DNA from 2 places in the Streptomyces sp. JLYT201 genome. Region 2 is predicted to be linked to the other one. Evidence: predicted binding sites of a transcription regulator. Region 2 holds the regulator's gene; the other holds the start of a gene.

Region 1 (11,946 bases), 1.1 Mb from region 2:
CCTGCAACGCGGGCAGCGCGCTCGCGGCGGCCGCCGAGCACGGCATCGAGGTCGTCGTCGGCCCCGAACTCCTCACCGGCTCCACCCGTTTGAAGGCGGGCACGGCGCAGAAGCTGGTCCTCAACATGATCTCGACGATCACGATGATCCGCCTGGGCAAGACGTACGGGAACCTGATGGTCGACGTCCGCGCCTCCAACGAGAAGCTGCGCGCCCGCTCCCGCCGCATCGTCGCCCTGGCGACGGGCGCCTCCGACGAGGAGATCGAGCGCGCCCTGGCCGCCACGGACGGCGAGGTCAAGCCCGCGATCCTCACGATCCTCGGCGCCGTCGACGCCCCCACGGCGGCGCGCCTCCTCGCCCAGTCAGGCGGCCACCTGCGCACGGCCCTCGCGGCGACGGACCGGGCCTAGGGCCCGGCGGCTCCCACCGCCCGGCGCAGGAACCCCACCAGCTCCGCCGGGCGGTAGCCGAGCGCCAGGCCGCGCTCGGCGGCCATGAGGAGCAGTTGCCCCACGATCTCGGCGCCCCATCCGTCGGTCCCGCCGTCCGAGCTCCACTCCCACAGCTTCTCGATGCCGAGGTCCGTCATCAGGAGGCCGTGACCGGTCCGGATCTCGGCACACAGCTCGCCCACCGAGTCCAGCAAGGTCGCGCCCCGCCGCTCGCACCTCAAACCGAAGTACTCACCGAACGCCTCCACCGTGCAGCCCTGCGGCGGCCTCGCCTTGATCGCGTCGTACAGCGGATCCTCGAACCCGGGAAGCCGCCCTACCGGGCAGTGGACCAGGTTGAAGCGGTGCCACCCGGGCGGCATCGGCGGCGGAGGGCGATACGCCGCCACGCCGAATGCCTCCTGAACCAGCGCGCCCGCCTCATCCGCCGTCCCCGCTGTCACCGTCACCGACGGGCGCTCCCCGTCCTCACCCGTGGCGGTCCACAGGCCGGTCAACTGATCCCGGTGCAACCTGATCGACAGTCCCATGGGCCCACCGTGTCACCCGTCACTGACAACGACGCCTCACGGCAACCGCCCCTCCCGGTTCACCTGGCGGACCCGGGCCCGCAGCACCTCCCCCGTCGACGCCGGGGCCGTCGACTCCGGCGGGCAGTCCCACTCCCGGCCGCCGCCCACCGGCCGCAGCTGTACGTAGCCGCCCTCGTGGCCCATCACCTGGCCGACGCTGCCGTCCCGTACGTCCACGGCGTACTCGCCCGGGTTCACTTCGCCGCCCCGCGCAGCACGGCCACGAGGCGCATCGCCGTGTCGAGGTTGCACCTCCCCAACTCCACGAGCGGGTACGGGGCCTCGGCCGCCATCGTCAGGGGGTCCACGCGCAGCGAGGGCAGCGTCAGCCCGAGCCGGGCCAGCTCCGCGCGCAGCGCGGCCACCGTGTCCTCGGCCGCGCGGCCCCTCTCCTCCGCCGTCATTGCCATGACCTACGCCTTTCTACTGAGTGTTCAACGTTCCTCACCCAGGGTGTTCACCCGCGCCTACCCTGAAAAGCGCAGGCCACCCAACAGTCCCCGGTGTCCGAGGAGCTACCTGCCGATGACCCGCCCCAAAGACCTCGACCCGTCGTCCAACCCCCGCGCGTTACTGGGCGCGGAGCTGCGCCACGCTCGCGAGAAGTCCGGCTTCAGCCAGGAGGAGCTTGGCTGCCGCATCTTCGTCAGCGGCTCGTTCATCGGCCAGTTGGAGGCCGGTACGCGCCGGATGCAGCCGGACCATGCGCGCATGCTGGATGAGGCGCTGGGGACGGAGGACTTCTTCACCCGCAATTGCAAGGCTGCGGCGAAGTCCCGGTACCCGGAGCACTTCGCAGAAGCGGCGGATGCAGAAGAGATCGCTACGGCGATCCGCCAGTACGCACCGATGCTGATCCCCGGGTTGATCCAGACGCCCGCGTACGCACGAGCCGTGAACCGGGCGCACGACCCAACAGCCCCCGAGGAGACCATCGACGAGTGGGTGGACGGCAGGATGGTGCGGACGCGGCTGCTCAACCACCCGACAAAGCCGTTGTTGTGGGTGGTACTTGACGAGGCAGTGCTACGTCGAGAGACCGGCGGCCGAGCAGTGATGGCAGAAGCCTTGCGTCACGTGGCGGGTCTGACGCGCCGGGGCCGAATCATCGCGCAGGTACTCCCGTTCGACGGAGGGGCGCACAAGGCCATGTCGGGGCCGATGAGGTTGATGGACTTCGAGGACGCCGCCCCGTTGGTCTACTTCGAAGGGCCCGGAACCGGACGGCTGGAGGACGACCCAGCAACAGTCGCGCAGTTGCGGTTCACCTTCGAACTCCTCGTTGCCGCCGCTCTCCCGCCTGAGAAGTCCCTAGCTCTACTCGAGTCAGTGGCGCAGGATTACAGCCATGAGGAGCAACCCTGACTACGACCTGAGCACAGCCGTCTGGCACAAATCGAGCTACAGCGGCGGGGGCGGCAACGAGTGCCTGGAGGTCGCCCGCTGGCGCAAGTCCACGTACAGCGCAGGGGATGGCGGCAACTGCCTGGAGGTGGCAGACGGCCCCCCGGACGTCATCCCCGTCCGGGACTCCAAGGACCCCCTTGGCCCCCACCTCCTCTTCCGGCCCCCGGCCTGGTCCGCCTTCATCAACTCCCTGGAGGCGTAGGGCGGGAAACGCCCGAGGGCGGCACCCCCTGCTGGAAGCAGGAGGTGCCGCCCTCGGGAAGGACGAGCCCGAGCCGAACGAACCGGCTCAGAAGTCCATGTCACCGCCGGGCATGCCGCCCGGAGCGGCCGGCGCGGCCTTCTCCGGCTTGTCGGCGATGACGGCCTCGGTGGTGAGGAACAGCGCGGCGATCGACGCGGCGTTCTGCAGCGCGGAGCGCGTGACCTTCGCCGGGTCGATGATGCCCTCGGCGATCATGTCCACGTACTCGCCGTTCGCGGCGTTCAGGCCGTGACCGGGGGTGAGGTTGCGGACCTTCTCCACGATGACGCCACCCTCGAGGCCGGCGTTCACGGAGATCTGCTTCAGCGGGGCCTCGAGAGCCAGCTTGACGGCGGCGGCACCGGTGGCCTCGTCGCCCTCGAGCTCCAGCTTCTCGAACACCGAGGAGGCCTGCAGCAGGGCCACGCCACCACCGGCGACGATGCCCTCCTCGACAGCCGCCTTCGCGTTGCGAACGGCGTCCTCGATGCGGTGCTTGCGCTCCTTGAGCTCGACCTCGGTCGCGGCACCGGCCTTGATGACGGCCACGCCGCCCGCGAGCTTCGCCAGGCGCTCCTGGAGCTTCTCGCGGTCGTAGTCCGAGTCGCTGTTCTCGATCTCGGCGCGGATCTGGTTCACGCGGCCCTGGACGGCCTCGGAGTCACCGGCACCGTCGACGATCGTGGTCTCGTCCTTGGTGATGACGACCTTGCGGGCGCGGCCGAGCAGGTCGAGACCGGCGTTCTCCAGCTTGAGGCCGACCTCCTCGGAGATGACCGTGCCGCCCGTGAGGATGGCGATGTCACCGAGCATGGCCTTGCGGCGGTCGCCGAAGCCCGGGGCCTTGACGGCGACGGACTTGAAGGTGCCACGGATCTTGTTGACGACCAGCGTGGACAGGGCCTCGCCCTCGACGTCCTCGGCGATGATCAGCAGCGGCTTGCCCGACTGCATGACCTTCTCCAGGAGCGGAAGGAGGTCCTTCACGTTGGAGATCTTGGAGTTGACGATGAGGATGTACGGGTCCTCGAGCGCGGCCTCCATGCGCTCCATGTCGGTCGCGAAGTACGCCGAGATGTAGCCCTTGTCGAAGCGCATGCCCTCGGTGAGCTCGAGCTCCAGACCGAAGGTCTGCGACTCCTCGACCGTGATGACGCCTTCCTTGCCGACCTTGTCCATGGCCTCGGCGATGAGCTCGCCGATCTGGGTGTCGGCGGCGGAGATGGAGGCCGTGGAGGCGATCTGCTCCTTGGTCTCGACCTCCTTGGCCTGGTCGAGCAGGGCGCCCGAGACGGCCTCGACGGCCTTCTCGATGCCGCGCTTCAGGGCCATGGGGTTGGCACCCGCGGCCACGTTGCGCAGGCCCTCGCGGACCAGCGCCTGGGCCAGGACGGTCGCGGTCGTCGTGCCGTCACCGGCGACGTCGTCCGTCTTCTTCGCGACCTCCTTGACCAGCTCGGCGCCGATCTTCTCGTACGGGTCCTCGAGCTCGATCTCCTTGGCGATGGACACACCATCGTTGGTGATCGTGGGGGCGCCCCACTTCTTCTCGAGGACGACGTTGCGACCCTTGGGGCCCAGGGTCACCTTGACGGCGTCGGCGAGCTGGTTCATGCCGCGCTCGAGGCCGCGCCGTGCCTCCTCGTCGAACGCGATGATCTTGGCCATGTGAAGTGGTCCTCCCGGACAGGGGTGGAAAAACTCGGACCGCGCCGGCGCCCGCGACGGACGGTCTGCCTGCCTTGTGGTTCCTTGCCCCACCCGGCCTGCGGACCTCACCCACCCGGTCCTTCTGTCACTCTCACTCGTAGAGTGCTAACGCCAATGATTAGCACTCGCCCCCTCCGAGTGCAAGGTCGCCCCCACGGTCTGGGGTCCGGCTTCCCCCGGCGCCCACCGCCCGCCGGGCGCGGACCCCGGCCGCCGACGCCGCCGCTACCACTGCTGCTGCTGCCGCTGCCGCCGCCGCGGATCTTCCCCACCCGCCCGCCCATGACCAGCCAGCCCGCAGCGTGAGCACGAGGGCACCTCCCTGCCCGCATAGTGCCCTGCCGGGCAAACCGGCACCCTTCAGCCCCCACCGCCCGCCAGGCGCGGGCCGCCGCCCACAACACCGCCGCTCCGCGCACGGCCGAGCAAACCGGCTTCCTTCGGGTGCGAGCCGGAACCCACAAGGCCGCCGCTGGCGCGGCGGATGCCCTCCCACCCGCCCACCCATGACCAGGCAGCTTCACAGCACGAGCGAGAGGCCACCTCCCCGCCCGCACAGTGCACCGCCGAGCAAACGGGCGGGTGGGTGGGAGACATCCGCCGCGGAGCGGCGGCGCCGGGGGCGACAACCCGCGCCCGAGAGACGACGGGACGGCAGGGCGAACGCCCCGCCGCACGGCACAGCCGCCTGGCCACGGGCGGGCGGGAGGGAGGGAGGCACCCGCCGCGCCAGCGGGGACGACAGCCCGCACACGAGCGACGGACGACAGGGCGAACGCCCCGCCGCACGGCACAGCCGCCTGGCCATGGGTGGGCGGGTGGGAGGCACCCGCCGCGCCAGCGGGGGCGACAGCCCGCACACGAGGGACGACAGGACGGACGACCCACCGCACGACGAAGCCGCCTGGCCATGGGTGGGTGGGAGGGCACCCGCCGCGGCAGCGGCGGCCTCGGGGGCGACAGCCCGCACCCGAGCGACGGACGACAGGGCGGACGGGCCGCCCGCGCGGCGCAGCCGCCTGGTCACGGGTGGGTGGGCGGGGAGGATCCGCCGCGGAGCGGTGGCGTCGGCGGGGGCCCCGGGCCCCGGCTGGAGCGGGGCCCAACAGAGGAGGGCCCGCCTCCCGAACCGGGAGGCGGGCCCACGCGTCGCTGGTGGCCGATCGCGCCAAGCCGATCAGACGGCGAGCTTGACCATGTCCGCCTGCGGACCCTTCTGGCCCTGCGAGATCTCGAACTCGACTCGCTGACCTTCTTCCAGGGTGCGGTAGCCGTCCATCTGAATCGCGCTGTAGTGGACGAATACATCCGCACCACCGTCGACCGCGATGAAGCCGTATCCCTTCTCCGCGTTGAACCACTTGACGGTGCCCTGAGCCATGCCTAACTCCCCTATTACTGGCCCTTGCGCAGGACCGCACTTCACGGACCCGGGTCAGACCTCACCCCCCATGGGTTGGGGGATGTGCGCCGGAACGCGTCGACCGCGGCTGAATGTATCTGTCCAACTGCCGTCTGCAACAGGTCAATCGGACGAGAATTCTGGGCACGGCCGGTCGTCGATATGCGGAGAATTCACCGGCGTTCAGGGCAAGTCGGGCCAGACAAAAGCCACGTTCGGCTCAAATAGGCAGGACACTTTGGCTGCTTCTTGTCGGCTCCGCGGCCGACTTCACCGAGGCGACTCATGCCGCCCGACATCAAAAACGAAGCTCCATTCCCAACTGTACCGCGCTCAACCATGCAGAATTGCCCCCTCCGCTTCTCTCGCGGAGGGGGCAATCGAGGTAACTCTGCGTAGGAACAAGAGCCGTTGTATACGAAACGGCCCCGCGAGTTCCCCGTGGCGGTTCCGGAACGGCTCAGCCGCCGGCGACCGCCGGAATGATCGAGATGCCCGCGCCGTCGGGCGTCGCGGTCTGGAGGCCCTGCTCGAAACGCACGTCGTCGTCATTGACGTACACGTTCACGAAGCGGCGCAGCTTGCCCTGGTCGTCCAGGACGCGGGCGCCGATCCCGGCGTGGTTCTTCTCCAGGTCGGCGATGACCTCGGCGAGGGTGGCGCCCTCGGCGGAGACCTCCGCCCGACCGCCGGTGTACGTACGAAGGATGGTCGGGATGCGAACGTTGACGCTCATACTCTTCACCTCGGTAGTTCAGACAGGGCACCCGGTACGGGAGCGCCCCAGGGGGCGCGGGGCTATGTCGATGTGCGGCTCCGCCGCGGGGGCGCGACCAGCCACAGCGAACCCGCTGACGAAATGAGGACCTGCGACTCTACGGCGCTAGCCCGCAAGCCCCGCGGAGCGGAACGCATCCAGGCTCGGCCGGATGGTCGCGGTCGCCTGCGAGGTGGCGGCGACCGCGTCGAGGGTCTTCAGGCCGTCACCGGTGTTGAGGACCACCGTGGTCAGCGAGGGATCGAGGAGACCGGCCTCGATCAGCTTGCGCGTGACCCCGACGGTCACGCCGCCCGCGGTCTCCGCGAAGATGCCCTCCGTGCGGGCGAGGAGCTTGATCGCGTCGACGACCTGCTCGTCGGTGACGTCCTCCACCGCGCCGCCGGTGCGCCGGGCGATGTCGAGCACGTACGGCCCGTCGGCCGGGTTGCCGATGGCGAGGGACTTGGCGATGGTGTTCGGCTTCTGCGGGCGGACGACGTCGTGGCCCGCCTTGAAGGCGGCGGAGACCGGCGAGCAGCCCTCCGCCTGGGCGCCGAAGATCTTGTACGGCTTGTCCGCGACCAGACCGAGCTTGATCAGCTCCTTCAGGCCCTTGTCGATCTTCGTGAGCTGCGAGCCGGAGGCGATCGGGATCACGAGCTGGTCCGGCAGCTCCCAGCCGAGCTGCTCGCAGATCTCGTACGCGAGGGTCTTGGAGCCCTCGCCGTAGTACGGCCGCAGGTTCACGTTGACGAAGCCCCAGCCCTCGCCGAGCGGGTCGCCGATGAGCTCGGAGCAGAAGCGGTTCACGTCGTCGTAGTTGCCCTCGATGCCGACGAGCTCGCCGCCGTAGACCGCGGCCATGACGACCTTGCCCTGCTCCAGGTCGTGCGGGATGAACACGCAGGAGCGGAAGCCCGCGCGGGCGGCGGCGGCGCCGACGGCCCCGGCGAGGTTGCCCGTGGAGGAGCAGGACAGCGTGGTGAAGCCGAAGGCGCGCGCGGCCTCCAGGGCCTGCGCGACGACGCGGTCCTTGAAGGAGTGCGTGGGGTTGCCGGAGTCGTCCTTGACGAACAACTTGCCCTGCTCGACGCCCAGTTCGCGGGCGAGGTTGTCGGCCTTGACGAGCTGGGTCCAGCCGGGGTTGAGGTTCGGCTTGTCCGCCACGTCGGCGGGGACGGGCAGCAGCGGGGCGTACCGCCAGATGTTCGCGGGGCCGGACTCGATCTTGGCCCGGAGCGCCTCGGGGTCGCCGACGGGGAGGTCGTAGGCGACTTCGAGCGGGCCGAAACACTCGGCGCAGGCGAAGATCGGTCCGAGCGGGAAGACGGTGCCGCACTCGCGGCAGGAGAGACCCGAGGCGGGTCCCAGGTCGACGGTGGCGTCCGCGGTGCCCTCGGGGGACGTGGTGTCGACGGTCTGCACAGCCATGGAGGCGAGGCCCTTTCTCCTCATCTTCCTCGCGGCGCATCTCGCCACGAGACGGAATTGGCACCTTCCCGAGCCGGGAGCCTCGCGGTGCGCCTGTGGCGGCTACGAGACCGGCTGGAGGGTTGCCGGGGCTTCAACGGGCCGTATCCCTCTGCCCCTCTGGATGAGCGGTATTCGGTTGTTGTACGCGGGGCGCCAGTGGCACCCGTGACGGACGGCGACCCCCGACATGCGATGGTCACCGGCCTTGTTCAAGACTGTAACCGACGGCCAGGACAGTTGAGATAGTCGTCCGAACCGCGAGATGGATCACATACGGCCACCAACGGGAGGAACCCGCGTGCTGGAAGAGGTCGAGCGCTGGCTGAGCAGGCGTTCCTGGTCCGTGACCGACCGCCCGCTGGACCGTCTCACCGCCGCGAAGCGGGCCTCGGGCACCACGGTGAGCGTCGTGCTGCCCGCGCTCGACGAGGAACGGACGGTCGGGGAGATCGTCGCGGAGATCCGTCGCGAGCTGGTCGAGAAGATCCCCCTGGTCGACGAGCTCGTGGTGGTGGACTCCGGCTCGCGGGATCGCACCGCCGAGGTGGCGCGCGCCGCGGGCGCCCGGGTCGTGCGCCGGGACGACGTCCTGCCGCGCGTCCCGGCGGTGCCCGGCAAGGGCGAGGTCCTGTGGCGGTCGCTCCTGGTCACGCACGGTGATGTGATCGCGTTCGTGGACGCCGATCTGAAGGAGTTCTCGGCCGACTTCGTGACCGGCATCGTGGGCCCGCTGCTCACCGAGCCGGACGTGCACTTCGTGAAGGCCATGTACGACCGCCCGCTGACGATGCTCGACGGCCCCGGCGCCCCCGGCGACCCCGACGGCGAGGGCCCCGGCGCCACGGCGGGCCAGGGCGGCCGCGTCACCGAGCTGATGGCGCGCCCCCTGCTCAACATGCACTGGCCCCAGCTCGCGGGCTTCGTCCAGCCCCTCGGCGGCGAGTACGCGGCCCGCAGGTCGCTCCTGGAGCGCCTGCCCTTCCCCGTCGGGTACGGCGTGGAGCTCGGGCTGCTCGTGGACGCGCTGCACACCGTCGGCCTGGACGCGCTCGCGCAGGTCGACGTCGGGGTGCGCAAGCACCGCCACCAGGACGGGCAGGCGCTCGGCCGGATGGCCGCGTCGATCTACCGCACGGCGCAGCTGCGGCTCGCCCGCGCCCATCTCGTGCGCCCCGAGCTGACGCAGTTCGTCCGGGGCGCGTCGGGCTTCGAGCCGCGGACGTATCCGGTGGACACGGAGGAGCGGCCGCCGATGACGGAGATCGAGGAGTACGAAGCGCGGCGCGTGGCTTGAACGGTCCTGCGGGGCGAGGCTGGATTTTGTCTGCGGGCTGTCGGGGGCTGGTCGCGCAGTTCCCCGCGCCCCTTTGGGGCGCTGCCCCACAGGGCGGCTTCCCGGCAGGACGGCTTCCCGTCGAGTCGGCCAAGTGAGGAGCCACTCGCACGGGTGCGCGTTTACGTGGACCCGGCTCGGGCTAGGTTCGCCAACATGGTCTCCGTTCACGCCGCCGCCCGAGTCCTCGTCGCGTCCAACCGCGGCCCCGTCTCGTACGCCGTCGGGGACGACGGCGAGCTGACCGCGAGCCGCGGCGGCGGGGGGCTCGTGTCGGGGCTCAGCGCCATCGGCGACGAGGCGGACGCGCTGTGGGTGTGCTCCGCGCTCGGCGACGGCGACCGCGAGGCGGTGCGGCGCGGGGTCTCCGAGCCCGGCGTGCGCATGCTCGACATCGACGCGAAGACCCACGCGGCGGCGTACAACGGCATCGCGAACTCGGTGCTGTGGTTCGTGCACCACATGCTGTACCAGACGCCTCTGGAGCCGGAGTTCGGCCCCGAGTTCCGCGCCCAGTGGGCCGCCTACGAGCAGTACAACCAGGCCTTCGCGGAGGTGCTCGCCGACAGCGCGGCGCCCGGCGCGGCGGTCCTGGTGCAGGACTACCACCTCGCGCTCGTGCCGGGGATGCTCCGCGAGCTCCGCTCCGACCTGCGGATCGGGCACTTCTCGCACACCCCGTGGGCGCCCGTCGACTACTTCCGCATGCTGCCCGACGACATCGCCGAGCGGCTGCTCCGCGGCATGCTGGGCGCGGACCGGCTCGGCTTCCTCACCGGGCGGTGGGCGGACGCGTTCACGGACTGCTGCGTGCGGCTGCTCGGCGGCACGTCGGGGACGCGGATCGGGGTGCACGGGCTCGGCGCGGACGCGGACTTCCTGCGGGAGCGGTCGCGGCGCGCGGACGTCGAGGAGCGGCTCGTGAGCCTGCGCGAGCAGGTGGGCGCGGGGCGGAAGGTCATCGTCCGGGTGGACCGCACCGAGCTGTCGAAGAACATCGTCCGGGGCCTGCGGGCGTACGAGCTGCTGCTCGACGAGCACCCCGAGTGGCACGAGCGGGTGGTGCACGTCGCGTTCGCCTACCCCTCGCGGCAGGACCTCGCGGTCTACCGCTCCTACACGGCGGAGGTCTCCCGCGTCGCCGAGGGCATCAACGCCCGCTTCGGCACGGCCGGTTGGACGCCGGTGGTGCTGCACGTCAAGGACGACTTCGCGCGCTCCCTCGCCGCGTACCGGATCGCCGACGTGGCCCTGGTCAACCCCATCCGGGACGGCATGAACCTGGTCGCCAAGGAGGTCCCCGTCGTCTCCGACGAGGGCTGCGCGCTGGTGCTGTCGCGCGAGGCCGGGGCCTATGAGGAGCTCGGCGAGGACGCGTTCGCGGTGAATCCGTACGACGTGACGGGGACGGCCCACGCGCTCCACGAGGCCCTGCTGCTGCCCGCAGCGGAGCGCGCCGAACGCACCAAGCGCCTGGCCGTCGCGGCCACGGCCCTGCCGCCCGCCCGCTGGTTCCTGGACCAGCTCGCGGCGCTGGAGTCCTAGCCGCGCCGTTCAGGCGAGGTCGGCGGTCAGCCGGGTCAGGAGCCCGACCACGCCGGCGGGCCCTTCGACCACCAGGTCGGCGCGGGACGCGAGCTCCGCGACCTCCGCGCTGCCGCTGCACACCAGGAGCCCCCGCACCCCGCCGTCCGCCCGCAGCTTGTCCACGGCGGCGAACGCGGGCAGGTCCCCGAGGTCGTCCCCCGCGTAGAGGACCGACTCGGCGCCCACTTCGCGTACGTACTCGGTGAGGGCCACGCCCTTGTCCACGCCGGGCGGCCGCAGCTCCAGGACCATCCGGCCGGGCTCCACGATCAGCCCGTGGCGGGCGGCGAGCTCGCCGAGGGGCCCGCGCAGGGCGTCGAAGGCGGCCTGGGGGTCCTCGGCCCGGCGCGTGTGCACCGCGACGGCCCGGCCCTTCTCCTCGATCCAGGTGCCCCGCCAGGCCCCGATCGCGTCGAGGAAGCCGGGCAGCTCGGCCCGTACGGCGGCGACGCCGGGGTGCGGCTCGGCCGCGCGCACGGTGCCGGTGACGGCGTCCCAGCGCTCCGCGCCGTAGTGCCCGAGCACGACGAGGTGCTCCAGGCCGGGGACGCCCGCGAAGCCGCCGTGGCGGACGGCCACGCCCGCGGGGCGGCCGGTGACGACCGCGACGGAGCGGACCCTCGGGGCGAGGGCGGCGAGCGCGGGGACGGCGTCCGGGTGGGCCCTGGCCCGTTCGGGGTCCGGCACGATCGCCGCGAGCGTGCCGTCGAAGTCCAGGGCGATCACGGCGCGTTCGGGGCGGGCCAGGATCGCGGCGAGGCCGTCGCGGCCCGCGGGGGTCAGTGGCTCGTACGGGGAGTGCGTGCGGTCGTCGCCCATGGGACCGACCCTAGCGTCAGCGCTCCGCGCGGCGTGCGGCGCGTACCCGTCGCAGGCGGTTCACGGTGACCGGGTCGTGGGCCAGGGCGCGCTCGTCGTCAAGGAGGGCGTTGAGGAGCTGGTAGTAGCGCACCGGGGCCAGGCCGAGCTCTTCGCGGATGGCGCGCTCCTTGGCGCCGGGGCC
Region 2 (11,946 bases):
CCTGCGCGAGGGCGGCTTCAACCGCGTCTCCTTCGGCATGCAGAGCGCCAAGCAGCACGTCCTGAAGATCCTCGACCGCACGCACACCCCCGGGCGGCCCGAGGCCTGCGTCGCCGAGGCGCGCGCGGCGGGCTTCGAGCACGTCAACCTCGACCTGATCTACGGCACCCCCGGCGAGAGCGACGACGACTGGCGGGCCTCCCTCGACGCCGCGATCGGCGCCGGGCCCGACCACGTGTCCGCGTACGCGCTGATCGTGGAGGAGGGCACGCAGCTGGCCCGCCGCATCCGGCGCGGCGAGGTCCCCATGACGGACGACGACGTGCACGCCGACCGCTATCTGATCGCCGAGGAGGCCCTGTCGGCCGCCGGGTTCCAGTGGTACGAGGTGTCCAACTGGGCCACCTCGGAGGCGGGCCGCTGTCTGCACAACGAGCTGTACTGGCGGGGCGCCGACTGGTGGGGCGCGGGCCCCGGCGCGCACAGCCACGTCGGGGGCGTGCGCTGGTGGAACGTGAAGCACCCCGGAGCGTACGCGGCGGCCCTCGCGGAAGGGCGTTCGCCGGGGGCCGGGCGTGAGCTCCTCGCGGACGAGGACCGCCGGGTGGAGCGGATCCTCCTCGAACTGCGGCTCCGGGACGGCTGCCCGCTGTCGCTCCTGAAGGAAGCGGGCCTGGCCGCCTCGCGCCGCGCCCTGACGGACGGCCTCCTGGCCCCCGAGCCCTACGAGCGGGGGCGGGCGGTGCTGACCCTGCGCGGCCGCCTCCTGGCCGACGCGGTGGTGCGGGACCTGGTCGACTGAGGCCGTCCCCGGGTTGCCTGAGGCCGCCCCGGGGCTACGGGGCCGTCACGAAATCGATCAGCTCCTCGACGCGGCCCAGGAGCTGGGGCTCCAGGTCCTTGTAGCTGCGCACCGAGCCCAGGATCCGCTGCCACGCGGCCCCGGTGTTCTCCGGCCAGCCGAGGGCCCGGCACACCCCGGTCTTCCAGTCCTGGCCGCGCGGCACGCGGGGCCAGGACGCGATGCCCAGGGACGAGGGCTTCACCGCCTCCCAGACGTCGATGTACGGGTGGCCGACCACCAGCGCGTGCGGGCTGGAGACCCCGGCCGCGATCCGGGACTCCTTGGAGCCGGGCACGAGGTGGTCCACGAGGACGCCGAGGCGCGCGTCGGGGCCCGGCGCGAATTCCGCGACGATCGCCGGAAGGTCGTCGATGCCCTCCAGGTACTCGACGACGACGCCCTCGATGCGCAGGTCGTCGCCCCACACCTTCTCGACGAGCTCCGCGTCGTGACGCCCCTCCACATAGATGCGCCCGGCGCGCGCCACCCGGGCCCGCGCCCCGGGAACGGCGATCGAGCCGGACGCCGTGCGCGCGGGCCGGGCGGCCGCCGCCGCGGCCTTCGGGCGGACGAGCGTGACGGTCTTGCCCTCCAGGAGGAAGCCGCGCGGCACCATCGGGAACACCCGGTGCTTGCCGAAGCGGTCCTCAAGGGTCACCGTCGGGCCCTCGGCGGTCTTCTCGCAGCGGATCACCGCGCCGCAGAAGCCGGTCCGGACCTCCTCCACCACCAGGTCGACGTCGGCGGGGACTTCGGGAACGGGGGCCGACCTCTTCCACGGCGGGGTGAGGTCCGGGTTGTAGCTGCGCATTCGACAGACGTTATGACATCGCGTGACGTCCCGTCACGGGGACGTGCCCGCGCCGCTCAGCGCACCCCGAACCGCGCCGCCAGCTCCTTGCGTTGGGCCCGTACGAAGGCCGCGTCGACGACCGCCCCGTGCCCCGGCACGTACCGCGCGTCCGGGCCGCCCAGGTCGAGCAGCCGGTCGAGCGCGGCGGGCCACCGCCCGGGGACCGCGTCGGGACCGGCCTGGGGCTCGCCCGACTCCTCCACGAGGTCGCCGCAGAAGACGACCTCGGGCTCTCCGGGCGCGCCGGGCACCAGGACGGCCAGGTCGTGGCCGGTGTGGCCGGGGCCGACGTTCGCGAGGAGGACCTGGACGCCGCCCAGGTCGAGGGTCCACTCGCCGCTCACCAGGTGGCGCGGAAGGACCAGCAGGTCGGTGGCCTCGGCGGCGGCGCGGGCGTCCAGGCCCTGGGAGACGGCGTCCGTGCGCAGGCCCTCGCGGTCCCGGTCGAGCACCGCGTCGACGCCGACCGCGCCGAACACCTCGACCCCGGCGAACGCCGCGGCGCCGAGCACGTGGTCGAAGTGCGGGTGCGTCAGCGCGAGATGGGTCACACGGCGGCCGCCGCCGAGCAGCCGCCGGGCCTCGGCGCGCAGCCACGCGCCCTCCCGCAGGCTGGACCCGGCCTCGATCATCAGGGCGGCCTCGTCGCCGACGACCAGGCCGACCGTGCAGTCCCACACGGGGAGCCGGTACCGCCCCACCCGTGCGGCGAGTCGCTCCCAGCCCGCCTCCCGCCAGTCAGGGGCCGGTGTCACGCTTACGTCCATACGGTGACGCTAGCGCCACCGCCGTGCCCCGGCAGCCGGTGCCCCCGTGCCGCCGGGGCCGCCGCACGGGGCGCGAGCGGGCCGGTGGCACGGGCCACACGTGGGCATGACTAAAGGAGTCGGCCCTTGCCGGGGCTGTACCCGGCGGCCGTACACTGACTCGATGAAGGTTGGCACTCGCGCGTGGTGAGTGCCAGGGTGGGGCCGCCGCGGGGGCCACGGACGAGGGACGACAGGTGGAGGTGTGCGCGATGCTCAGTGAACGCAGGCTTGAGGTGCTGCGCGCCATCGTCCATGACTACGTGGGCACCCAGGAGCCGGTCGGCTCCAAGGCGCTCACCGAGCGTCATCACCTGGGCGTCTCCCCGGCCACGGTCCGTAACGACATGGCGGCGCTGGAGGAGGAGGGGTTCATCGCCCAGCCGCACACCAGCGCCGGGCGCATCCCCACCGACAAGGGCTACCGGCTGTTCGTGGACAAGCTGGCGGGCGTCAAGCCGCTGAGCTCCCCCGAGCGCCGCGCGATCCAGCACTTCCTGGACGGCGCCGTCGACCTGGACGACGTCGTGGGCCGTACGGTGCGGCTGCTCGCGCAGCTGACCCGGCAGGTCGCCGTGGTGCAGTACCCGTCCCTGACGCGGTCGACGGTGCGCCACGTGGAACTGCTCTCGCTCGCCCCGGCCCGGCTCATGCTCGTCCTGATCACGGACACGGGGCGGGTCGAGCAGCGCCTGATCGACTGCCCGGCGCCGTTCGGTGAAACGTCACTCGCGGACCTGCGGGCGCGGCTCAACAGCCGGGTCGCGGGCCGCCGGTTCTCGGACGTGCCGCAGCTCGTCCAGGACCTGTCCGAGTCCTTCGACAAGGAGGACCAGGCCACGGTGGCGACGGTCCTGTCCACCCTCCTCGAAACCCTGGTCGAGGAGAACGAGGAGCGGATGATGATCGGCGGCACCGCCAATCTGACCCGCTTCGGACATGACTTCCCTCTCACGATCCGGCCGGTCCTCGAGGCCCTGGAGGAACAGGTCGTCCTCCTCAAGTTGCTTGGTGAGGCTACGGATTCGGGCATGACCGTGAAGATCGGTCACGAGAACGCCCACGAGGGACTCAGCTCCACGTCCGTGGTCTCCGTCGGCTACGGTTCGGGAGGCGAGGCAGTGGCCAAGCTAGGCGTGGTCGGACCGACCCGCATGGACTATCCGGGAACGATGGGAGCAGTACGCGCAGTGGCACGTTACGTCGGACAGATCCTGGCGGAGTCGTAAGTGGCCACGGACTACTACGCCGTGCTCGGCGTGCGCCGCGACGCGTCCCAGGACGAGATCAAGAAGGCCTTCCGGCGGCTCGCGCGCGAGCTGCACCCGGACGTCAATCCCGATCCCAAGACGCAAGAGCGCTTCAAAGAGATCAACGCCGCCTACGAGGTCCTCTCGGACCCGCAGAAGAAGCAGGTCTACGACCTCGGCGGCGACCCGCTGTCCCAGTCGGGCGGCGCGGGCGCGGGCGGTTTCGGAGCCGGTGGCTTCGGCAACTTCTCGGACATCATGGACGCGTTCTTCGGTACGGCGTCGCAGCGCGGGCCGCGCTCGCGCACCCGACGCGGCCAGGACGCCATGATCCGTCTGGAGATCGACCTCGACGAGGCGGCCTTCGGCACGACCAAGGACATCCAGGTCGACACGGCCGTCGTCTGTACGACGTGCTCCGGCGAGGGCGCCGCGCCCGGCACCTCCGCGCAGACCTGTGACATGTGCCGCGGCCGCGGCGAGGTGTCCCAGGTCACGCGGTCCTTCCTCGGCCAGGTCATGACCTCGCGGCCCTGCCCCCAGTGCCAGGGCTTCGGCACCGTGGTGCCCACGCCGTGCCCCGAGTGCGCGGGCGACGGCCGGATCCGCTCGCGGCGCACCCTCACGGTCAAGATCCCCGCGGGTGTCGACAACGGCACGCGGATCCAGCTCGCGGGCGAGGGCGAGGTCGGCCCGGGCGGTGGCCCGGCGGGCGACCTCTACGTGGAGATCCACGAGCTGCCCCACGCGGTCTTCCAGCGGCGCGGCGACGACCTGCACTGCACCGTCACCATCCCGATGACGGCGGCGGCGCTCGGCACGAAGGTCCCGCTGGAGACGCTCGACGGCGTCGAGGAGGTCGACATCCGGCCCGGCACGCAGTCCGGGCAGTCGATCCCGCTGCACGGGCGCGGCGTCACGCACCTGCGGGGCGGCGGCCGCGGCGATCTGATCGTGCACGTGGAGGTGCTCACGCCCACGAAGCTCGACGCCGAGCAGGAGCGGCTGCTGCGGGAGCTGGCGAAGCTGCGGGGCGAGGAGCGGCCCACGGGGCAGTTCCAGCCGGGGCAGCAGGGGCTGTTCTCGCGCCTGAAGGACGCGTTCAACGGGCGTTAGCGCCTGGACGGTGGGCCCGGCTCCCGGTTGCTCGGCACCCGGGTGCTGTGCCCACCCCTCCCCGGGGCCGTGGCGGGCGCAGCCGCGCGGTGTGGGCGGGCGGGTGGGAGAAATCCCGCAGCGGTAGCGGTGGGGACGCACCCCGCACGAGGCGCCCCCGCCAGACGTGGCACGATGCGCGTATGGTCTCCCCTCTCCACGCTCTCTGTCGTCATCCGATCGTGCAGGCCCCGATGGCGGGCGGGGGCTCGACTCCGCAGCTCGTGGCGGCCGTGTCCGAGGCCGGGGGGCTCGGCTCGCTCGCGGCCGGGTACAAGACCGCCGACGGCATGTACCAGGAGATAAAGCAGGTCAGGGGCCTGACGGCGCGCCCGTTCGGGGTGAACCTCTTCATGCCGCAGCCCGCCTGCGCGGACCCGGCGGCCGTCGAGGTGTACCGCAACCAGCTCGCCGGAGAGGCCACCTGGTACGAGACGGAGCTCGGCGACACCGACGTCAAGCTCGACGACGGCTACGAGGCGAAGCTGGCGATCCTCCGCGACGACCCCGTGCCGCTGGTGTCGTTCACCTTCGGCTGCCCCTCCCGCAAGGACCTCCAGGCCCTGGAGCGGGTCGGCACCACCACCGTCGTCACCGTCACCACGCCCGAGGAGGCCCTGGCCGCGCAGGCCGCGGGCGCCGACGCCGTGTGCGTCCAGGGCGTCGAGGCGGGCGGCCACCAGGGCACGCACCGCGACAACCCGGAGACCGACGGCGCCGGGATCGGCCTGCTGAGCCTCATCACGCAGGTCAGGGAGGCCGTAGAGCTGCCCGTGATCGCCGCGGGCGGACTGATGCGGGGCGCGCAGATCGCCGCGGTGCTCGCGGCGGGCGCCGACCTGGCGCAGCTCGGCACCGCGTTCCTCGTCACCCCGGAGTCCGGCGCGCAGCCGCTGCACAAGCAGGCCATGACCGACCCCCGGTTCGTGCGGACCGAGCTGACCCGGGCGTTCTCCGGGCGCCCCGCGCGCGGCCTCGTCAACCGCTTCATGCGCGAGCACGGCCCGTACGCGCCCGCCGCCTACCCGCAGATCCACTATCTGACGTCCGGCCTGCGCAAGGCCGCGGCCAAGACCGGCGACCCGCAGGCCATGGCCCTGTGGGCGGGCCAGGGCCACCGCCTCGCGCGGCAGCTGCCCGCCGGGGAACTCGTGGAGGTGCTCGTGGCCGAACTCGACGAGGCGCTGGCCGCGGCCGCGGGCCGGGACGCGGGCGGTGCCGCATGACCGCGCCGGTGTTCGTCGTCGACGACTTCACGGGTGCCGCGCCCGGACGGACGTACGTGCTCGAAGGCCCCGAGGGACGGCACGCCGTGTCCGTGAAGCGGCTGCGCGCCGGTGAGGACGTGGTGCTCACCGACGGCGCGGGGCGCTGGGCGCACGGCACCGTGGCCGCCGCCGAGGGCAAGGACCGGCTCCTGGTCGCCCTCGACGACGACGGCGTGCGCGAACAGGACGCGGAGAGCCCCCTGATCACCGTCGTACAGGCGCTGCCCAAGGGCGACCGCGGTGAACTCGCCGTGGAGACCATGACGGAGACCGGGGTGGACGCCGTCGTGCCCTGGGCCGCCTCCCGCTGCATCACGCAGTGGAAGGGCGAGCGCGGCCTGAAGGCGCTCGGCAAGTGGCGGGCGACGGCGCGCGAGGCGGGCAAGCAGTCCCGGCGGGTCCGCTTCCCCGAGGTCGCGGAGGCCGCCACGACCAAGCAGGTCGCGCGGCTCCTCGCGGACGCCGACTTCGCGGGGGTCCTGCACGAGGAGGGCAGCGAGCCGCTGGCCACCGCCCCGCTCCCGGCGTCCGGCCGCATCGTGCTCGTCGTCGGGCCCGAGGGCGGCATCTCGCCGGAGGAGCTCGCGGCGTTCGCCGAGGCGGGCGCCAAGCCGTACCGGCTCGGGCGCAGCGTGCTGCGCACCTCGACCGCGGGCACCGCGGCGACGGCACTGCTCCTCGGCCGCACGGGCCGCTGGTCCTGACCGGACGGACGACTGGACAGATGGCCGCAACCGGTCTACCGCCCGGGCCCGCGCGGTGGCACGCTGCCATCCATGGGGGCTGTGAGGCGACTACCGCGACCTGTCCGGCGTAGGCGGATCCCGGGCCCGGGCACGGCGAGAGGGCGGCGGGTCCTCGTGGCCCTCGTGGCCGTGGCGGCCACCGGCTTCGCGCTGGCCGCCTGCGACCCCGTCGAGGGCGACATGAGCACCTCCGCCATCGCGCTGACCACCGACAAGATGGGCACCGCCGAGCTGGAGCGCCAGCACCTGGACGTGGCCTGGTTCAACTGCACGGCCTCGTTCGTGAAGAAGGACGGCGACGGCAAGCGGAAGGCCACCGACGAGCCGCGCGAGGCCGAGGTGGACTGCCAGGGCAAGTCCGAGGGTGCCGACGGAGGGAAAGCCATCGTCCTCAAGGGCAGGGTCACCGACGTGCGCAACGGCAAGTGCGTCCGAGGCAATCTGACCGCGCGGGTCGAGGGCAAGGAGTGGTTCCGCGTCGACGTGCTCGGCAACTGTCAGGGCGGCAAGGGGAATGACGACGACGGCGACAAGGGCGACGGCGACCACGGCGGCGGCCGCCACACCCCGCCCGCGCGCCACGACCCCGGCCGGGACGAGCCAGGGCCCACCGCCACCGTCACGGTGACCGAGCGGCCGGACCCCACCTGCAACTGCTATCCGGGCAAGTGATCCAAAACGGTGTCCCGCGCGGCGTCGCCTGCTTAGGGTGACGGTGTGACACAGCCTGCCTACCTCCGGTTTCCGCATCCGCACGGCGAGTTGACCGCCTTCACCGCCGAGGACGACGTCTGGATCGCGCCGCTCGACGGCGGCCGCGCCTGGCGGGTCAGCGCCGACAACACGCCCGTCAGCCACCCGCGGATCTCCCCGGACGGCACCACCGTCGCGTGGACGTCGACGCGTGACGGTGCGCCCGAGGTGCACGTCGCACCCGTCGACGGCGGCCCGTCCAAGCGCCTCACGTACTGGGGGAACGCGAAGACGTCCGTGCGCGGCTGGACGCCCGACGGACGGGTCCTCGCGGTCGGCGCGCACGGCCAGGCCTCCTTCCGCCGCACCTGGGCGCACGCCGTGCCGCTCGACGGCGGGCCCGCCGAGAAGCTGCCGTACGGACTCGTCGGCGACGTGGCGCACGGCCCCGACGGCGAAGTCCTGCTCCTGTCCGCGCCGATGGGCCGCGAGGCCGCCTGGTGGAAGCGGTACCGGGGCGGCACGGCGGGCAAGCTGTGGATCCGGACGCGACGGCCCGAGACCTCCGCCGACGCCTCCGCCGCCTCTTCGGGCCCCCGCTTCGCGCGCGTCCACGAAGGCCTCGACGGCAACATCGAGCACCCCCTGTGGGTGGGCGGCCGCATCGCCTTCCTCTCCGACCACGAGGGCGTCGGCGCCCTGTACTCCTCACTGCCCGACGGCACCGACCTGCGCCGCCACACGCCCGTCGACGGCTTCTACGCCCGGCACGCCGCCACCGACGGCACCCGCGTCGCCTATGCGAGCGCCGGTGAACTCTGGCTCCTGGACGACCTGTCGGACGCCGCGCCGCGCAGACTGGACGTCCGGCTCGGCGGGCAGCGCGTCGACCTCCAGCCGCATCCGGTCAGCGCGGCCCGCTGGTTCGGGGCCGCGGCGCCCGACCACGGCGGGCGCGGCAGCGCCGTCTCGGTGCGCGGCGCCGTGCACTGGGTGACGCACCGCGAGGGCCCCGCCCGCGCGCTCGCCGCCGCGCCCGGCGTCCGGGCCCGCCTTCCGCGCACCTTCCGCGTGGACGGCGAGGAGCACGTGGTGTGGGTGACGGACGCGGAGGGCGACGACGCCCTGGAGTTCGCGCCCGCCACCGGCCTCGCCCCCGGCGCGACCCCGCGCCGCCTGGCCGCCGGGCAGCTCGGGCGGGTGCTCGCGCTCGCCGTGGCGCCCGACGGCAGCCGCGCGGCCGTCGCCTCGCACGACGGCCGGATCCTGCTGGTGGAGCGCGAGAGCGGCGAGGTGCGCGAGGTCGACCGCGCCGAACACGGCGAGGCCACCGGCCTCGTCTTCTCGCCGGACTGCGCCTGGCTCGCCTGGTCCCACCCCGGGCCGCGCCCGCTGCGCCAGCTCAAGCTCGCCAACACCGCGGACCTGTCGGTCTCGGAGGCCACCCAGCTGCGCTTCCGCGACTACAGCCCGGCGTTCACGCTCGACGGCAAGCACCTGGCGTTCCTGTCCGCGCGGGCCTTCGACCCGGTCTACGACGACCACGTCTTCGACCTCGCCTTCGTCGGCGGCTCCCGGCCGCACCTGCTCACCCTCGCGGCCACGACGCCGTCGCCGTTCGGGCCGCAGCGGCACGGCCGCGCCTTCGACTCCGCCGAGGGGCCGCACGCCGAGACCCCCGACAGCGAGGGCTCGCCGGTGACCCGGATAGACCTCGAAGGCCTCGTCGACCGCGTGGTGCCCTTCCCCGTCGAGGCCGCCCGCTACAGCACGCTGCGCGCGGCCAAGGACGGACTGCTGTGGCTGCGCCACCCGGTGCGCGGCGTGCTCGGCGCGTCGCGCGCCACCCCGTCGGGGCCCGAGCCCTGCTCCGCCCTGGAGCGCTACGACTTCGCCCAGCGCCGCGTCGAGGAACTGGCGGGCGACGCCGACCACTTCGCCGTCACCGGCGACGGCAAGCGGATCCTGCTGTGGGCCGACGGCAAGCTCAAGGTGGTGCCGAGCGACCGGCGGGCCTCCGCCGACGAGGACAGCGACACCAACATCACCGTCGACCTCGGCCGGGTCCGCCAGGAGGTCGACCCGGCCGCGGAGTGGCGGCAGATGTACGCCGAGGCGGGCCGCCTCATGCGCGACAACTTCTGGCGGCCCGACATGGGCGGCGTCAACTGGGACGGCGTCCTGGAGCGCTACCGCCCCGTCCTGGACCGCGTCGCCACCCACGACGACCTCGTCGACCTGCTGTGGGAGGTCCAGGGCGAACTGGGCACCTCCCACGCCTACGTGGTGCCCCGCGGCGGCTACGGCAGCCGGCAGGGCCTGCTCGGCGCGGACCTCTCGCGCGGCGATGACGGCCTGTGGCGCGTCGACCGGGTCCTGCCGTCGGAGACCTCCGACCCGGCCGGGCTCTCCCCGTTGGCCGCGCCCGGCGTCGCCGTGCGCGCGGGCGACGCGGTCCTCGCCGTCGGCGGGCGGCCCGTCGACCCCGTCACCGGCCCCGGGCCGCTGCTCGTCGGCACCGCGGGCAAGCCCGTCGAGCTGACCGTGTCCCCGGCCGGGGGCGGCGACCCGCGGCACGCCGTCGTGATCCCCGTGGACGACGAGGAGCCGCTGCGCTACCACGCGTGGGTCGCCGACCGCAGGGCCTACGTCCACGAGCTCTCCGGCGGCCGCCTCGGCTACCTCCACGTCCCCGACATGCAGGCCCCCGGCTGGGCGCAGATCCACCGCGACCTGCGCGTCGAGGTGGCCCGCGAGGGCCTGGTCGTGGACGTCCGCGAGAACCGCGGCGGGCACACCTCGCAGCTCGTCGTGGAGAAGCTGGCCCGGCGCATCGTCGGCTGGGACCTGCCGCGCGGCTCCGGGCCGCTCAGCTACCCCGGTGACGCCCCGCGCGGCCCCGTCGTCGCCGTGGCCAACGAGTTCTCCGGCTCCGACGGGGACATCGTGAACGCGGCGATCAAGGCCCTCGGCATCGGCCCCGTCGTGGGCACGCGCACCTGGGGCGGCGTCGTCGGCATCGACAGCCGCTACCACCTCGTCGACGGCACCCTCGTCACCCAGCCCAAGTACGCCTTCTGGATGGAGGGCCACGGCTGGGGCGTGGAGAACCACGGCGTCGACCCCGACGTCGAGGTCGTGGTGACCCCCGACGACCACGCGGCCGGACGCGACCCGCAGCTCGACGAGGCCGTCCGCATCGCCCTGGCCGCGCTGGCCGAGAACCCGGCCAAGACGCCGCCGCCGCTGCCCTGACCGGGACCGGTCCGCCCGTGCGCGGGCGGACCGGTCCCCGGCGGGCCCGCACACACGGGCGGATAGCATGCCGACGTACGCAAACATGATCAGGAGGTTGGACCATGGCGGGCGAACCACAGGACGACTGCTTGTTCTGCAAGATCGTGGCGAAGGAGGTGCCCGCGACCGTCGTCCGCGAGACGGAGACCACCCTCGCCTTCCGCGACATCAACCCCCAGGCGCCGACGCACGTCCTGGTGATCCCCAAGGTGCACTACCCGGACGCCGCGTCCCTCGCCGCCGCCGAGCCCTCGGCCGCGGCCGACGTGCTGCGCGAGGCGGGCGAGGTGGCCGCCCAGGAGCAGGCGGACAGCTACCGCATCGTCTTCAACACCGGGGCCGGCGCCGGGCAGACCGTCTTCCACGCGCACGCCCACGTCCTCGGCGGCCGCGGCCTCCAGTGGCCCCCCGGATAGCACCTCGTGTCCGTACGTGAACTGGTGGTGCTCGGCACCGCGAGCCAGGTCCCGACCCGGCACCGCAACCACAACGGGTACGTGCTGCTGTGGGACGGCGAAGGCATCATGTTCGACCCCGGCGAGGGCACGCAGCGGCAGATGCTGCGTGCCTCCGTGGCCGCGCACGACCTCAACCGCATCTGCGTCACGCACTTCCACGGGGACCACTCCCTGGGCCTCGCCGGCGTCATCCAGCGCATCAACCTGGACCGCGTGCCGCACCCCGTCACCGCCCACTACCCGGCCTCCGGGGAGCACTTCTTCGACCGCCTGCGGTACGCGACCGCGTACCGCGAGACCGTCCGCATCGCCCAGGAGCCCGTCGCCGCCGACGGCCTCCTCGCCACCGCGCCGTCGTACCGCCTGGAGGCGGCGAAGCTCTCCCACCCCGTCGAGTCGTACGGCTACCGCGTCGTCGAGCCCGACGGGCGGCGCATGCTGCCCGGGCTCCTCGCCGAGCGCGGCGTCACCGGGCCCGACGTCGGTGTCCTCCAGCGCGAGGGCAGCCTGCGCGGGATCAGCGTCGACGAGGTGAGCGAGGTGCGGCGCGGACAGCGGTTCGCCTTCGTGATGGAC

The links. The regulator HrcA, encoded in region 2, represses chaperone genes, less so after heat shock. The targets are predictions, from matches to a motif close to TTNGCACTCNGNNNNNCNGAGTGCNAA.
Region 1: a site for HrcA is predicted at 4,471-4,497, ahead of groL (chaperonin GroEL). Genes of this name have one in related genera too.

The regions. Positions count from the first base shown of each region.
Region 1 is NZ_CM182551.1:5,391,155-5,403,100, reverse strand. It holds gene murQ (N-acetylmuramic acid 6-phosphate etherase) at 1-413, shown strand, start outside; gene AC5WAM_RS22635 (hypothetical protein) at 410-985, opposite strand; gene AC5WAM_RS22630 (hypothetical protein) at 1,022-1,225, opposite strand; gene AC5WAM_RS22625 (hypothetical protein) at 1,222-1,437, opposite strand; gene AC5WAM_RS22620 (helix-turn-helix domain-containing protein) at 1,553-2,392, shown strand; gene AC5WAM_RS22615 (DUF397 domain-containing protein) at 2,376-2,636, shown strand; gene groL (chaperonin GroEL) at 2,724-4,346, opposite strand; gene AC5WAM_RS22605 (cold-shock protein) at 5,566-5,769, opposite strand; gene AC5WAM_RS22600 (MoaD/ThiS family protein) at 6,251-6,526, opposite strand; gene thrC (threonine synthase) at 6,674-8,005, opposite strand; SAM riboswitch class I at 7,999-8,151, opposite strand; gene AC5WAM_RS22590 (glucosyl-3-phosphoglycerate synthase) at 8,322-9,317, shown strand; gene AC5WAM_RS22585 (alpha,alpha-trehalose-phosphate synthase (UDP-forming)) at 9,513-10,901, shown strand; gene otsB (trehalose-phosphatase) at 10,911-11,762, opposite strand; gene AC5WAM_RS22575 (DUF3263 domain-containing protein) at 11,779-11,946, opposite strand, start outside.
Region 2 is NZ_CM182551.1:6,489,269-6,501,214, forward strand. It holds gene hemW (radical SAM family heme chaperone HemW) at 1-802, shown strand, start outside; gene AC5WAM_RS27415 (DUF3097 domain-containing protein) at 837-1,655, opposite strand; gene AC5WAM_RS27420 (MBL fold metallo-hydrolase) at 1,712-2,464, opposite strand; gene hrcA (heat-inducible transcriptional repressor HrcA) at 2,716-3,732, shown strand; gene dnaJ (molecular chaperone DnaJ) at 3,733-4,869, shown strand; gene AC5WAM_RS27435 (nitronate monooxygenase) at 5,052-6,134, shown strand; gene AC5WAM_RS27440 (16S rRNA (uracil(1498)-N(3))-methyltransferase) at 6,131-6,880, shown strand; gene AC5WAM_RS27445 (hypothetical protein) at 7,037-7,594, shown strand; gene AC5WAM_RS27450 (S41 family peptidase) at 7,640-10,870, shown strand; gene AC5WAM_RS27455 (histidine triad nucleotide-binding protein) at 10,975-11,328, shown strand; gene AC5WAM_RS27460 (ribonuclease Z) at 11,335-11,946, shown strand, end outside.